Regions from separate parts of the Pseudomonas syringae pv. tagetis genome, predicted to be linked through region 2. Evidence: riboswitches for the same ligand, from Rfam matches in the RefSeq annotation. Region 2 holds a riboswitch; the other holds the start of a gene.
The links. Region 2 has a riboswitch for manganese ahead of MME58_RS04875 (TMEM165/GDT1 family protein). Riboswitches for the same ligand answer to the same signal wherever they lie in the genome.

Region 1 (7,888 bases), 760 kb from region 2:
TATCAGGCCGATGCCAACGGGCAGAGCAAGGGCTATTTCAGCTTCAAGTTCAACCCGCGCCTGATCCCCGAGCTGCCCAAGCCGGTGCCCAAGTTTGAAATCTTTGTCTACTCGCCACGTGTCGAAGGCGTGCACCTGCGTTTCGGCAACGTGGCGCGTGGCGGCCTGCGCTGGTCCGATCGCGAGGAAGACTTCCGTACCGAAGTACTGGGCTTGGTAAAAGCCCAGCAGGTGAAGAACTCGGTCATTGTGCCAGTAGGTGCCAAAGGCGGTTTCGTGCCGCGTCGCCTGCCGACCACCGGCAATCGCGATGAAGTACAGGCAGAGGCGATTGCCTGCTACCGCATCTTCATCTCGGGGCTGCTGGACATCACTGACAACCTCAAGGAAGGCGTGCTGGTACCGCCGGTCAATGTGGTGCGTCATGACGACGATGATCCGTATCTGGTAGTTGCAGCCGACAAGGGCACCGCGACCTTTTCCGACATCGCCAACGGTATCGCCATCGACTACGGCTTCTGGCTGGGTGATGCGTTCGCCTCGGGTGGATCGGCCGGTTATGACCACAAGAAGATGGGCATCACCGCCAAGGGCGCATGGGTTGGCGTGCAGCGCCACTTCCGTGAGCGTGGCATCAATGTCCAGCAGGACAGCATCAGCGTGATCGGCATCGGCGATATGGCCGGTGATGTGTTCGGTAACGGCTTGCTGATGTCTGACCAGTTGCAACTGGTCGCTGCGTTCAACCATTTGCACATCTTCATCGATCCGAACCCGGACCCGGCCAGCAGCTTTGTCGAGCGTCAGCGCCTGTTCAATCTGCCACGCTCGTCCTGGACCGACTACGACACCAGCATCATGTCCGCTGGCGGCGGGATTTTCCCGCGCAGCCTCAAAAGCATCGCCATCACCGAGCAGATGAAGGCGCGCTTCGACATCAAGGCTGACAAGCTGACCCCGACCGAACTGCTGCATGCGTTACTCAAGGCGCCCGTCGATCTGTTGTGGAACGGTGGTATCGGCACGTACGTGAAGTCCAGCGAAGAATCGCACGCCGATGTGGGCGACAAGGCCAACGATGCGCTGCGCGTCGACGGTAACGAGCTGCGTTGCAAGGTGGTGGGTGAGGGCGGCAACCTGGGCTTGACCCAATTGGGCCGTGTCGAATTCGGCCTCAATGGCGGCGCTACCAACACCGACTTCATCGACAACGCGGGCGGAGTGGACTGCTCCGACCACGAAGTGAATATCAAGATCCTGCTCAACGAAGTGGTGCAGGCCGGTGACATGACCGAGAAGCAGCGTAACCAGCTGCTTGAAAGCATGACCGATGAAGTCGGCCATCTGGTGCTGGGTAACAACTACAAGCAGACTCAGGCGTTGTCGCTGGCGGCGCGCCGCGCTTACGAGCGGATTGCTGAATACAAGCGTCTGATGAGCGACCTGGAAGCCCGCGGCAAGCTTGACCGCGCCATCGAGTTCCTGCCGGCCGAAGAGCAGATTGCCGAGCGCGTGGCGGCGAAGCAGGGCTTGAGTCGCGCCGAGCTGTCGGTGCTGATCTCCTACAGCAAGATCGACCTCAAGGAAGCACTGCTGGAATCCCGTGTACCGGACGACGATTATCTGGCACGCGATATGGAAACCGCCTTCCCGCCGTCGCTGAGCGCCAGATTTTCAACGGCCATGCGCAGTCACCGTCTGAAGCGCGAGATCGTCAGCACCCAGATCGCCAACGATCTGGTCAACCACATGGGCATCACCTTCGTGCAACGGCTCAAAGAGTCGACCGGCATGAGTGCCGCCGCTGTGGCCGGTGCTTACGTGATTGTGCGTGACATCTTCCATCTGCCGCACTGGTTCCGCCAGATCGAGGCGCTGGACTACAAGGTTTCTGCCGAAATCCAGCTGGCGCTGATGGATGAGCTGATGCGTCTGGGACGCCGTGCGACACGCTGGTTCCTGCGCAGTCGTCGCAATGAACTGGATGCCGGGCGCGACGTCGCTCACTTCGGTCCGCACCTGGCCGCGCTGGGGCTCAAGCTCGATGAGCTGCTGGAAGGCCCGACCCGAGAGATCTGGCAGACGCGTTATCAGGCTTATGTCGAAGCCGGTGTGCCGGAACTGCTGGCGCGCATGGTGGCCGGTACGACTCACCTGTACACGCTCCTGCCGATCATCGAAGCCTCCGATGTGACCGGGCAAAACGCTGCCGACGTCGCCAAGGCCTACTTTGCCGTGGGCAGCGCACTGGACATTACCTGGTACTTGCAGCAGATCAGCAGTCTGCCGGTAGAAAACAACTGGCAGGCACTGGCCCGTGAAGCATTCCGTGACGATGTCGACTGGCAACAGCGGGCGATCACCGTTTCGGTCCTGCAAATGGCCGATGGTCCTTCGGAGATCGATGCGCGTCTGGCCTTGTGGCTGGAGCAGCATTCGCTGATGGTCGAGCGCTGGCGCGCCATGCTGGTTGAACTGCGCGCAGCAAGCGGGACGGACTACGCCATGTATGCCGTCGCCAACCGCGAGTTGCTGGACCTGGCCATGAGCGGGCAGACGCTGACAGTATGATCGGGCTGTAACAGGTTGTATCCATAAAAAACCGCATCGAAAGATGCGGTTTTTTTGTGCTCGCATGCAAACCTGATCGCGTCGATCAAGCCGCTGACAGATGCTCATACAGAATCGTTGCACCCACCGCGATCAGCACGATGCCGCCCACGATTTCAGCGCGCTTGCCCACCATGGTGCCCAGCACCCGACCCAGCATCACACCGATGGTGACCATTACCGTGGTGGCCAGGCCGATCGCCAGAGCGGCAATCACAATATTGACGTCGACAAACGCCAGGCCTACGCCGACTGCCAGCGCATCAATGCTGGTGGCGAACGCGGTGGCGGCGAGAATCCAGAAAGAATGCTGGCCGGGTTTTTCCTGCTCTTCATCGTCATCGTGCTTGATGCCGTTGTAGATCATGTGCAGGCCCAGTACCAGCAACAAGGTAAAGGCGATCCAGTGGTCCCAGCTTTCAGCGAAGCGGGCGGCGACCTGGCCGATGCCCCAACCGATAACCGGGGTGATGGTTTCGATGGCACCGAAAATCAGGCCTGTTCGCAATGCTTCGAGAAAGCGCGGTTTATGCAGGCTTGCTCCTTTACCCAGGGCCGCAGCAAAGGCGTCCGTGGACATGGCAAGCGCGAGAAAGAGGAGGGAAATCGGGTTCACGGCTATATCCAGTCGGGCTATGAGTCAACGACGCAACCACACGCCCGACTTTAGGCATAGATGCATCGTTGGTCTCGCCAACCAGAGGGTGTCCGCACCACGGCATGCTGCCGAGAATGTTGATGCGAACGCTCTGTGACCGGAGTCAAGAGCAGGCTACTCCCCAACAAGGGCCGCCACTATAGCCATCCGAATGTGAAAAATATATGTACGAGGATGATTCAGGCCAAAAAAAACCCGTCACGAGGACGGGGTTTTTTTAACGCTTTGCGCAGTGATTACACTTGCAGTGCCGGGATGTTGGCATTTGCAGCGGCTTCACGGAACTCGGCGATCTGATCAAAGCTCAGGTAGCGATATACGTCCGCTGCCATCGTATCGATCTGGTTGGCGTAGCCCATGTACTCTTCGACGGTCGGCAGACGACCCAGGATTGAAGCAACAGATGCCAGCTCGGCCGAGGCCAGGTAGACGTTTGCGCCGTCACCGAGACGGTTCGGGAAGTTACGGGTCGATGTCGACACCACGGTCGAGTTCGGCTCGACGCGTGCCTGGTTACCCATGCACAGCGAGCAGCCTGGCATTTCCATGCGCGCGCCAGCCTTGCCGTAGATGCCGTAGTAGCCTTCCTCGGTCAGCTGGTGAGCGTCCATCTTGGTCGGCGGCGACAGCCACAGACGTGTCGGCAGCTGACCTTTTACCTGATCCAGCAACTTGCCCGCAGCGCGGAAGTGACCGATGTTGGTCATGCAGGAACCGATGAACACTTCGTCGATCTTCTCGCCTTGTACCGAAGACAGCAGGCGGGCATCGTCCGGGTCGTTCGGCGCGCAGAGGACAGGCTCCTTGACGTCGGCCAGATCGATTTCGATGATTTCGGCGTACTCGGCGTCCTTGTCGGCTTCCAGCAGCTCCGGGTTGGCAATCCAGGCTTCCATCGCCTGAGCACGACGCTCCAGGGTGCGAGGATCACCGTAACCCTGTTCGATCATCCAGCGCAGCAGGGTGATGTTCGAATTCAGGTACTCGATGATCGGCTCTTTGGCCAGCTTGATGGTGCAACCGGCAGCCGAACGCTCGGCAGAGGCGTCGGACAGCTCGAAAGCCTGCTCGATGCTCAGGTTGTCGAGGCCTTCGATCTCCAGGATGCGACCGGAGAATGCGTTCTTCTTGCCTTTCTTCTCTACGGTCAGCAGGCCAGCCTGAATCGCGTAGTAAGGAATGGCGTGAACCAGGTCGCGCAGAGTGATGCCGGGTTGCATCTTGCCCTTGAAGCGAACCAGGATCGACTCAGGCATGTCCAGAGGCATGACGCCGGTGGCAGCAGCAAACGCTACCAGACCGGAACCGGCCGGGAAGGAGATACCGATCGGGAAGCGGGTGTGCGAGTCGCCACCGGTGCCGACGGTGTCCGGCAGCAGCATGCGGTTCAGCCAGCTGTGGATGATGCCGTCGCCCGGACGCAGGGAAACGCCGCCGCGGGTCATGATGAAGTCAGGCAGCGTGTGGTGGGTCTTGACGTCGATCGGCTTCGGATAAGCCGCAGTGTGGCAGAACGACTGCATGACCAGATCGGTCGAGAAACCCAGGCATGCCAGGTCTTTCAGCTCGTCGCGAGTCATCGGGCCAGTGGTGTCCTGAGAGCCGACGGTGGTCATCTTCGGCTCGCAGTAGGTGCCCGGACGAACGCCTGCTACGCCGCACGCCTTGCCGACCATCTTCTGCGCCAGGGTGTAACCCTTGGTGCTTTCGGCTGGCTGGTCTGGGGTCTTGAACAGGTCGAACTCCGGCAGGCCCAGTTCGGCGCGCGCCTTGCTGGTCAGGCCGCGACCGATGATCAGCGGGATGCGGCCGCCAGCGCGGACTTCGTCGAGCAGCACCGGGGTCTTCATTTCGAAGGTGGTGATGATTTCGTCGCTGTCGTGCTTGCAGACCTTGCCAGCGTAAGGGTAGACGTCGATCACGTCGCCCATGTTGATGTTCGAGACATCGAATTCGATTGGCAGAGCGCCAGCATCTTCCATGGTGTTGTAGAAGATCGGAGCAATCTTGCTGCCGAAGCAGAAACCGCCGGCACGCTTGTTCGGCACGTAAGGGACGTCGTCGCCGAAGAACCACAGCACCGAGTTGGTAGCCGATTTACGCGAGGAGCCGGTACCGACTACGTCACCGACGTAGGCGATAGGGAAACCCTGACCGCGCATGTCTTCAATCTGTTTCATCGGGCCGATGGAGCCCTGAACGTCCGGGACAATGCCGTCACGGGCCATTTTCAGCATGGCCAGGGCGTGCAGCGGGATATCCGGACGCGACCAGGCATCAGGTGCCGGGGACAGGTCGTCGGTGTTGGTTTCGCCGGTGACCTTGAACACGCGCAGGCTGATCTTCTCGGCCAGCATCGGGCGCTTCTTGAACCACTCGCCGTCAGCCCAGGACTGCAGGACAGCCTTGGCGTGGACATTACCGCTCTTGGCTTTTTCGGCCACGTCGTGGAAAGCATCGAACATCAGCAGGGTGTGCTTGAGTTGTTCGGCTGCGACCGGCGCAAGGGTAGCGTCGTCGAGCAGCTCAACCAGGGTGACGATGTTGTAGCCACCCTGCATGGTGCCCAGCAGTTCGGTGGCGCGTTTTTTGTCGATCAGGGGAGAGGTGGCTTCGCCCTTGGCCAGGGCAGACAGGAAGCCGGCCTTGACGTAGGCAGCTTCGTCAACGCCTGGCGGAACGCGATTGGTGATCAGATCGACAAGGAAAGCTTCTTCGCCAGCCGGGGGATTCTTCAGCAGCTCGACCAGGCCTGCAGTTTGTTCGGCGTTAAGCGGCTGGGGCACGATACCCTGGGCGGCACGCTCTTCGATGTGTTTACGGTAGGCTTCAAGCACAGTATTAACCCTCATCAGTGGTCCCAAATGGGTGTCCGGGACGCTCATCCAGAAATCGCCCGTACCCACGCAAGGCTTATTGAGCCTTGTTGGCAGGGTATCGGTGACTCCTAACAGAAGCTGTTTTCAAAGTTTTACGCCTGCAGGGCGGGGGGAGTGACAGTCGACATGGCCATTCGTGATGAGGGAATGGCCTGTCGACGCCGCACTGCGGGATTAACTTGACTGTGCTCGTGACGCTTTGAAAACAGCTTCCAACGGACATTGGCGCCTTAAAAGGCTCGCTGATTCTACGCCAAAACTTCGCCAAAGGTAAGTTAGCCCCTACATCTTCGGGGGTGAACTTGCTTAGACAAAGGGCTAACATGAGCCCCTGTTTTGCCTTCCGCAGCCCTGCCCGACATGCCCGATTACATCATCAAAACTCCCTGCGTCGGCCTTTGCTCCACTGTTTACGGGGATCTGGTGTGCCGTGGCTGCAAACGGTTCCACCACGAGGTCATCCACTGGAACGGCTACAACGACGACGAAAAAAGAGCGGTCTGGCTACGTCTGGAGCAATTGCTGGTCCAGGTGATGACTGCCAAGCTTGAAGTGTTCGACGCCGACAAGCTGCGTGCCCAGCTCACCCAGCGCAAGATCCGTTTTGTGCCGCATCAGTCCGAGTATTGCTGGGCCTACCAACTGATCGCACGAGGTGCGCGGGTCATCAGTCAGGTCGAGGCTTACGGTTTCGTGCTGCTGCCGGAGTTTCGTGACTGGACGCTGCCAGAGTTACGTGACGCGATCGACCGTGAGTTTTTCCTGCTGTCCGAGGCGCATTATCAGCGTTATATCGCGCCAGGCTTTCTGCGTGATGCATTCGGAGCCTGATCAGGCCTGTCCGGTGGTCGCATGCATTTGTGTCGCGAGGTACCGTCGCTCCTCGTATAATCACGCGCTTTGTCTCTCTGTCATTCTGTGAGCCTATGCACCCGATCCCCGAAATCGAAGCCTTCCTGCTTTGCCGCACGCCTGACAGCTGGGTCCAGGCTGCACTGCGCAACCTTGACATCCTGTTGATCGACCATGCGAACAACGAGAAGAAGGCCGCCGGGGCGGCGTTTCAGTTCATGTTCCAGTACAACGACAAGTTTGACCTGTTGAGCAAGATGTCGCGTCTGGCTCGGGAAGAGCTGCGCCATTTCGAGCAAGTGATCAGCATCATCAGAAAGCGCCAGATCCCCATGGCCAATATCAGCTCAGCGCGTTATGCCGGAGCGCTGCGCAAGCTCGTGCGCAACCATAACCCGTACCGGCTGACCGATGCCCTGATCGTCGGCGCTATCGTCGAAGCGCGTTCCTGCGAGCGTTTCGCGGCGCTGGTGCCGCACCTGGATGAAGAACTGGCGAAGTTCTATGGCGGTCTGCTGAAGTCCGAAGCGCGGCACTTTCAGGACTATTTGAAGCTGGCTTACAGCTACGGCGACAAGGCTGATGTCGATGCCAAGATCGAGGAGATCCGTCTAGCCGAACGTGAGCTGATCGAAAGCCCTGACGAAGAGTTCCGTTTTCACAGCGGCGTACCTGTCGCTGCCTGATTTCTGTAGCGCGCACTTCGAAAACGACCGCCTTGCCAGCGGTCGTTTTTTTGTGCGTATTTAGTAAGCAAGCTAATAAATGCTTTGACAACGGCTGCCTAGGCAGTAATATTTTGCAATCACTGCCTAGGCAGCTATCTGGATGAATTCTTGAAACATTTCAGCCCTGACAATTTTGATTCCAGCCTGATCGGGCTGCTCGT
Region 2 (7,888 bases):
TCAACAGTATATTGAAGACTGCCCGGTCTGCTGCCGCCCGATCATTTTCAACCTGCAGACCGACGGCGAAGACTGGAATCTGGACGTTCGCAGCGAGAACGAGTGATGCAGAAGATCTATGAGCCCGAGAACCTGATGGAGGCCGAGTTGCTGCTGGCAATGCTCGCCAGCGAGGGCGTCAAGGCGCATCTGGCTGGTCGCGATCTGCTCGGTGCGATGGGCGAGCTGCCGGGCCTCGGGCTTCTGGCGCTCAAGGTCGACGATGCACAGGTCGCACGGGCACGCGAGCTGATCACTGCGTACAATAGCGCCTCGCCCTTGTCTGGCGATGAGCTGCCGGATGATTTTCCCGACATCCTCGTGTGTTGAGCACGATCAAAAGAGTCTGATAACCCCCCATGTGTGGACGCTTCGCCCTGTTTCGCTGGACCCCTGCCTTTGCCGCCTTGCCCGGTTTTCCTGCCGATCAACAGGCGCAATGGAACATTTCGCCAGCCGACTGGGTGTTGATCATGCGCGCTGCCGAGAACGAGGGCGGTATCGAGCTGGTGCGTGCGCGCTGGGGGCTGACCCCGGCCTGGCTTACCGACCTGTCGAAGACCCCGGCCCACGCACGGGCCGAAACGGTGGCCGAGCAACCGATGTTTCGCGACGCCTTTACCCATCGCCGCTGCCTGCTGCCCGCCAACGGCTTTTACGAGTGGCGCGGCACGGTGCGCAAGCGACCGTTCTGGCTGACGCCGGGGGAGGGGGCTGCGTTGTTTTTTGCGGCAATATGGGAGGCGTATCCGGTGCAGGGGCATACCTATCTGAGCGTGGCGGTGGTCACCCAGGCAGCCGCGAGCCAGCGTCGCCCCTTGATTCTCGATGCTCAAGGACAGAAGGACTGGCTGGCCGCCGATACGCCATTGCCAACCCTGCAAGCATTATTGGCCGCCCCGCAGACTGCATTGCGAGAGCGGCCTCTGGCCAACCTGGTCAATGACCCGAAACTCAATGCGCCTGAGTGCCTTACCCCTTTGAGCTAGGCGCGCAGACCTGAAAGCGGCGAATCAGACAAATCCGATATCCGCTTTGAAGCACATCTGATACAAACGGGACATACCTTCGGGAACCATCCACCTCTCTCAAAGCCCAAGATGCCAGTTGGCCGGTATCTGGCGCAGAGGTCTGCCCCGGTAATGACCGTTTCATAAACAAGGAGATTCACCATGCGTCAGTCATTTGCCTTCTGTGCCTTGAGCGCCGCGTTGCTGCTCGGCGGGTGTCAGGCTGTGAATACCACCAGTGGCGACTCGGTCGGTGTGGAGCGCAAACAGTACATGTTCAGCATGCTCTCGACTGACGAAGTCAACAAAATGTACGCCCAGTCCTATCAGCAGACCGTCAGCGAAGCGACCAGCAAAGGGGTGCTGGATACCACCAGCGCAAATGCCAAGCGTGTTCACGCAATCGCTGACCGCTTGATTGCCCAGGCCCCGAAACTGCGGCCGGACTCGGCTCAGTGGCAGTGGGAAGTCAACCTGATCAAGAGCGATGAGCTGAACGCCAACTGTGGTCCGGGCGGCAAGATTTTCGTGTATACCGGCCTGATCGACACCCTCAAGCTGACCGACGATGAACTTGCCGCGGTCATGGGACACGAGATCGCCCATGCCTTGCGCGAGCACGGGCGTGAAGCGATGTCCAAGGCCTACGGTGTGGCAATGGCCAAACAGGGGGCGGGTGCCTTTCTGGGGCTGGGTCAGGACAGCCTGGCGCTGGCCGACACCGTGGTCAACTACAGCTTGACCTTGCCCAACAGCCGCAGCAATGAAAACGAAGCCGACCTGATCGGCCTGGAGCTGGCCGCACGTGCGGGTTACAACCCCAATGCGGCCATCACTCTATGGCAGAAGATGACTCAGAACGCGGGGGGCTCGCAGCCCGAGTTCATGAGTACTCACCCGGCATCCCAGAGTCGCATCGCATCGCTGCAGGCCGCGATCCCCAAGGTGATGCCGCTGTATGAGCAAGCCCCTAAATCCTGATCGGCCCAAATCCCGTAGCGTGGCGCGTTTGCGCAACGCCCCGGGTATGGGTCACACCCAGCCGCTGACCTGCATTGCCTTGTACACCGCCACCAGCGCCAGCACGAAGAACGCGCAGGCAGCCAGGCGGCGGATCAGCGTCAGTGGCAATTTCTCGGCGGCAAAATTACCCGCCAGCACCACCGGCACGTTGGCCAGCAGCATGCCTACGGTGGTACCGAGAATCACCAGCCACAGGTAGGAATATTGCGCAGCCAGCATCACGGTGGCGATCTGCGTCTTGTCACCGATTTCAGCGATGAAGAAGGTGATCAACGTGGTCATGAACGGGCCGAATTTGCGTGCCGTACTGGCTTCTTCGTCATCCATCTTGTCCGGAACCAGTGTCCACAGCGCCGTGGCGGTAAAGCTGGCGGCGAGGATCCAGTGCAGCACTGCGTCTGACAGGAAGCTGCTGAACCATGCACCTACAGCGCCTGCTGCCGCATGATTGGCCAGGGTTGCGGCGACGATGCCCGCGATGATCGGCCATGGCTTGCGAAAGCGTGCGGCGAGAATGAGCGCGAGCAACTGCGTCTTGTCACCGATCTCGGCGAGCGCAACCACTGCGGTAGGGATTAAGAATGATTCCAGCATCAGGTTTCCTAAGGGGCGGGTCGACACGGCTATGACACGTACGACCTCCCCGCCCCGGGTAAGGTGTTCGTGTCATAGGTCTTGTCAAACCACCGATCCGTCTGAGCGGATTCCGGGTCGCACGTACCATGGTCTGAGGACCAAGTATGTTGATACGTGCCGGACGAGCATGGCGCTCGTGGGAGACTACTCCCCTAGGACGGAGCGGATTCTGCCTCCGCGAAAACGTTTCGGCAAGTGCTTATTTCAAGGGCGCCTGGCGCTGTAGATTTTGAAACCGTTGCCTTGGGCCCTGACTTCGCATTGCCCGACATGCTCTTCGATCAGTGGCTGATAACGCAGAAAATTATTGGCCACCAAGCGCAGTTCGCCGCCTGATTTAAGATGTTGGCGTGCTTTTCTCAGCAGGTTTTCCGTCGCCATGTAATCGGTATGAACCCCGACATGGAACGGCGGGTTGCTCAGGATCGTGTTCAGGCCCATCGGTGCAGCGTCGATTCCGTCACCGGTCAGCACCTGCGCTTCCAGGCCATTGGCGGCCAGGGTCAGGCGTGAACTGGCCGTTGCGAAAGCGTCCACATCCAGCAGGACGACATCGTTATGCGGGTAGCGACGCTTGACCGCTGCACCGAGTACGCCGGCACCACAGCCGAAGTCGAGCAGATTGCCGCTCGGCAGTTTGTCGATGTTTTCCAGCAAAAGCGCCGAACCACGATCAAGTCGGCCATGGCTGAAAACGCCCGGCAGGCTGACTACGGTCAGCGGGCCGTCCTGCAATTCAATCTGGTAGGGCCTGGCCAGGCTTTCCAGTGTCACGGCTTGCGGTGCGTTCTCGACGGTGACCTGCCAGAGCTGGCAGTGGCGGGCACTGTCGAGCTTGCGTGCGCGACCGAACGGACTCAGTTGCTTTGCCGCCGCTTCGATACCACCCCGCTTTTCGCCGACCAGAAACAGCTCGCGCCCGGCCAGACGCGAGGCCAGTGCATTGAGCAGGTAGTCGGTCAGGTCACGAGCCTTGGGAAGGAACAGTACGGCAGCTTCGAAGGCGGTCTCTGGCGCCTCAACGCCGAAATCCACGCGGCCCTCAAACCGCGCATCCAGCGCGGCCTGATCACCGGCATGCCAGCACCATCCACGCGCGCCCGGCAGTTTTCCGAGCAGGTCGTCGGCGGGCAGCCCCACCAGCAACAGCGAGCCCTGAAACAGCTCGGCCTGACGGAGTAACACTTCACTGCGCGGGTCCATGGAATGGCTCCTGAAAAAGCGCGCAGTCTAACAGGATATGGGGCAGGAGGACGCGGAGCGTCCAGAACGGCATGCGACGCGGAGCGTCGCACGATGGTTGTGATGATCGTTTTGCACGCTCCAGCGTGGGGATGCGGTTCTTGATGTTCTGCGTTGCGAGAGGACGCGGAGCGTCGCACGGTAGTTGAGATTATCGTTCCGCACGCTCCAGCGTGGGGATGCAGTTCTCGACGCTCTGCGTCGCCCAAAGGACGCTTCGCATCAATGCTGGCACCTGTTGCGAAGACATCAGACAGCGTAATCTGCCGGGTCAGACTTCAATCCTCCAGGAGGCCCCACATGTATTGGGCAGAATTTCTCACCGTCGCGCTGATCCACCTGCTGGCTGTGGCCAGCCCCGGTCCGGACTTTGCGGTGGTGGTGCGCGAGAGCGTGACGCATGGACGCAAGGCGGGCACCTGGTCAGCGCTGGGCGTCGGTTCGGCCATCTTCCTTCATGTGGGTTATTCGTTGCTGGGTATCGGCATTATCGTTTCCCAGTCCATCGTCCTGTTCAACGCATTGAAATGGGCGGCAGCCGCGTACCTGCTGTACATCGGTATCAAGGCCCTGCGAGCCAGACCCGCTGCCGAAACAGACGATGCCGCCATCAAGGCAGCCCCTGGCGAGCGCACGGCAAAGGGGGCCTACATCAGCGGTTTTGTTACCAACGGACTTAATCCCAAGGCAACGCTGTTTTTCCTCTCGCTGTTCACGGTAGTGATCAATCCGCACACACCGCTGCTGGTGCAGGGCGGCTATGGTGTTTACCTCGCAGTGGCGACGGCCGCCTGGTTCTGTCTGGTGGCGCGCCTGTTCAGTCAGGCGCGGGTACGCGCGGGGTTTGCGCGCATGGGGCACTGGTTTGATCGGGCAATGGGCGGCGTGCTGGTTGCGCTGGGCATCAAACTGGCGCTCACCGAAGTACGCTGAAACCTGTATTCAATGAGGGCTTTGCTGATCATGCACAGCCTTTGGGCGCCTCTCGGAGACAGCGAGAGGCCGCCTGAATCATCCCTTTTACTGATTTCACTGGCAGCGGAGGGCTCTAGAGTCCATATTCCAGCTTCGCCTGTGGACTTGAAAAGGGGCTCATATGTTACAGACTCGTGTTCTTCCGCCAGCCGATAGCGCTTACCAGTACCCTCTGTTGATCAAGCGCCTGCTGTTGTCCGGCGGTCGTTATGAAAAGACGCGCGAAATTGTTTACCGCGACTCCGTCCGCTATACCTACCCCACGCTCAACGAACGCATTTGCCGTCTGGCCAACGTACTCACGGCTGCAGGCGTGAAGGCGGGCGATACCGTGGCGGTCATGGACTGGGACAGCCACCGTTATCTGGAATGCATGTTCGCGATCCCGATGATCGGCGCGGTGATACATACCGTCAATGTGCGGCTCTCTCCCGAGCAGATCGTCTATACCATCAATCATGCCGATGACCGCCTGGTGCTGGTGAACAGCGAGTTTGTGGGGCTGTATCAGGCGATGTCCGGACACTTGACTACGGTCGAAAAGACCCTGCTGCTGACGGATCTGCCAGACAAGACTGCCGATCTGCCAAACCTTGTCGGCGAGTACGAGACCCTGCTGGCGGCCGCCAGCCCCGAGTACGTCTTCGAGGATTTCGACGAAAATTCGGTCGCGACCATGTTCTACACAACAGGCACGACGGGTAACCCGAAAGGGGTCTACTTCACCCATCGCCAGCTCGTGTTGCACACCATGGGTGGGGCGGCCACCCTGGGGGGCGTCGACACACCACGGCTGCTGGGCAGCGATGATGTCTACATGCCTATCACTCCGATGTTCCACGTGCATGCCTGGGGCATTCCCTACGTTGCTACCCTGCTGGGCCTGAAACAGGTGTACCCCGGCCGCTATGAGCCCGAACTGCTGGTAGAGCTTTGGCGCAAGGAGAAGGTGACGTTCTCCCACTGTGTGCCGACCATCCTGCAAATGTTGCTCAACGCCAAATCCGCCCAGAATGCAGATTTCGGCGGCTGGAAAATCATCATTGGCGGCAGCTCGTTGAACCGCAGCCTGTATCAGGCCGCCAAGGCCAAGGGCATCCAGCTGACTGCCGCGTATGGCATGTCTGAAACCGGGCCGCTGATTTCCATCGCGCACATCAATGACGAACTGCAGGCCAGCAGTGAGGACGAGCGGATCACCTACCGGATCAAGGCGGGTGTTCCCGTCATGCTGGTGGAGGCAGCCATCGTCGATCTGCAAGGCAACGTTCTCCCGGCCGATGGCGAGACCCAGGGTGAATTGGTCCTGCGTGCGCCGTGGCTGACCGAAAGCTATTTCCGTGAGCCCGAGAAAGGCGCTGAACTGTGGGCGGATGGCTGGCTGCATACGGGCGATGTGGCAACGCTGGACGCTATGGGCTTCATCGATATTCGCGACCGTATCAAGGACGTGATCAAGACCGGTGGTGAATGGATTTCTTCGCTGGAACTCGAAGACCTGTGCAGTCGCCATCCAGCCGTGCGCGAAGTGGCCGTGGTCGGGATCGCCGATCCGCAATGGGGCGAACGCCCGTTTGCCTTGCTGGTGATCCGCGATGGCCATCAACTCGATGCCAAAGGATTGAAGGAGCACCTCAAGCCGTTTGTCGAGCAAGGTCACATCAATAAGTGGGCAATTCCCAGCCAGATCGCGCTTGTTACCGAAATTCCCAAGACCAGCGTCGGCAAGCTGGACAAAAAGCGCATGCGCCTGGACATCATCGAGTGGCAAAAAAGCAACAGCGCGTTTCTGTCGACGCTCTGAGCGCTCATGCTTGCCGTGCCCGTCCGGTGCGGCAAGTGTCTGCGCTGCAGGTCCTGCTCTGTCACTTGCCAAATTTCCAGATTACGCCCCATCCTCCCCGCCACACGTTTTTCAGCGGCCTCCCGGAAACGGGCGGGCCAGAGGCGTTGGCCCTGCAAATCACACTTTAGAGGGATCTAGCGTCAGGGCGTGCTGGCTATAGTCGGCACAGGGAATGAGCAAGAGCGAGCTGGCTGTGTGTGTTGATTCGATGACTGAGTCGTTTTTGGATTTTCCCACTGCCATAACAATAAAACACAAGGAGTAGCGTCGATGACAAGCACACCCCCATTCTGGCGTCGGGCCAGGCTGCCTCTGGCCGTCAGCCTTGCTTCCTCGCTCGCCGGCCCGGCCTTTGGCGTGACCTTCAATGTCGGTGAGATCGAAGGCAGTTTCGATTCATCGCTGTCGGTGGGCGCCAACTGGTCGACCGCAAACCCCAATAAAAACCTGATCGGTGCCAACAACGGCGGACGTGGTCTGTCGCAGACTTCCGATGACGGTCACTTGAACTTCAAACGGGGGGAAACGTTTTCGAAGATTTTCAAGGGCATCCATGATCTGGAACTGAAGTACGGCGATACCGGCGTGTTCCTGCGTGGCAAATACTGGTACGACTTTGAACTCAAGGATGAAAATCGCGAGTTCAAGGACATCAGTGACTCGGGCCGCAAGGAGGGCGCAAAGTCATCCGGGTTTCAGTTGCTTGACGCATTTGTCTATCACAACTATTCGATCGCCGATCAACCGGGCGCTGTGCGCTTCGGCAAGCAGGTCATCAGTTGGGGTGAAAGTACCTTCATTCAGGGCGGCATCAACAGCGTCAACCCGGTCGATGTCTCGGCCTTCCGGCGTCCAGGCTCTGAAATCAAGGAAGGCCTGATTCCGGTCAACATGTTCTACCTGTCGCAGAGCCTGACCGACAACCTGTCTGCCGAGGGTTTCTACCAGCTCGAATGGGACCAGACGGTCGTCGATAACTGCGGCACCTTCTTTTCGCAGCCAGATGTGATTGCCGACGGTTGCAACAACAACCTCGCCGTGTTGCGCAGCCGCAGCGGCCTGAACAGTTCACTGACCGCTGCCGGTTTGCCGGCGGGCGCACGCGGTGCGGTCTTCA

Region 1: linked by a shared signal. The riboswitch ahead of mntP (manganese efflux pump MntP) and the one ahead of MME58_RS04875 (TMEM165/GDT1 family protein) in region 2 are both predicted to bind manganese.

The regions. Positions count from the first base shown of each region.
Region 1 covers NZ_CP092923.1:1,852,030-1,859,917, forward strand. The annotation lists gene MME58_RS08385 (NAD-glutamate dehydrogenase) at 1-2,571, shown strand, start outside; gene mntP (manganese efflux pump MntP) at 2,657-3,226, opposite strand; yybP-ykoY riboswitch at 3,233-3,398, opposite strand; gene acnB (bifunctional aconitate hydratase 2/2-methylisocitrate dehydratase) at 3,505-6,105, opposite strand; gene MME58_RS08400 (DUF1289 domain-containing protein) at 6,508-6,978, shown strand; gene MME58_RS08405 (MiaE family protein) at 7,074-7,685, shown strand; gene MME58_RS08410 (MarR family winged helix-turn-helix transcriptional regulator) at 7,836-7,888, shown strand, end outside.
Region 2 covers NZ_CP092923.1:1,091,525-1,099,412, forward strand. The annotation lists gene MME58_RS04855 (CPXCG motif-containing cysteine-rich protein) at 1-106, shown strand, start outside; gene MME58_RS04860 (putative signal transducing protein) at 106-369, shown strand; gene MME58_RS04865 (SOS response-associated peptidase) at 399-1,028, shown strand; gene MME58_RS04870 (M48 family metallopeptidase) at 1,212-2,030, shown strand; gene MME58_RS04875 (TMEM165/GDT1 family protein) at 2,082-2,666, opposite strand; yybP-ykoY riboswitch at 2,736-2,874, opposite strand; gene MME58_RS04880 (class I SAM-dependent methyltransferase) at 2,913-3,911, opposite strand; gene MME58_RS04885 (LysE family translocator) at 4,251-4,883, shown strand; gene MME58_RS04890 (fatty acid--CoA ligase) at 5,047-6,729, shown strand; gene MME58_RS04895 (DUF1302 domain-containing protein) at 7,042-7,888, shown strand, end outside.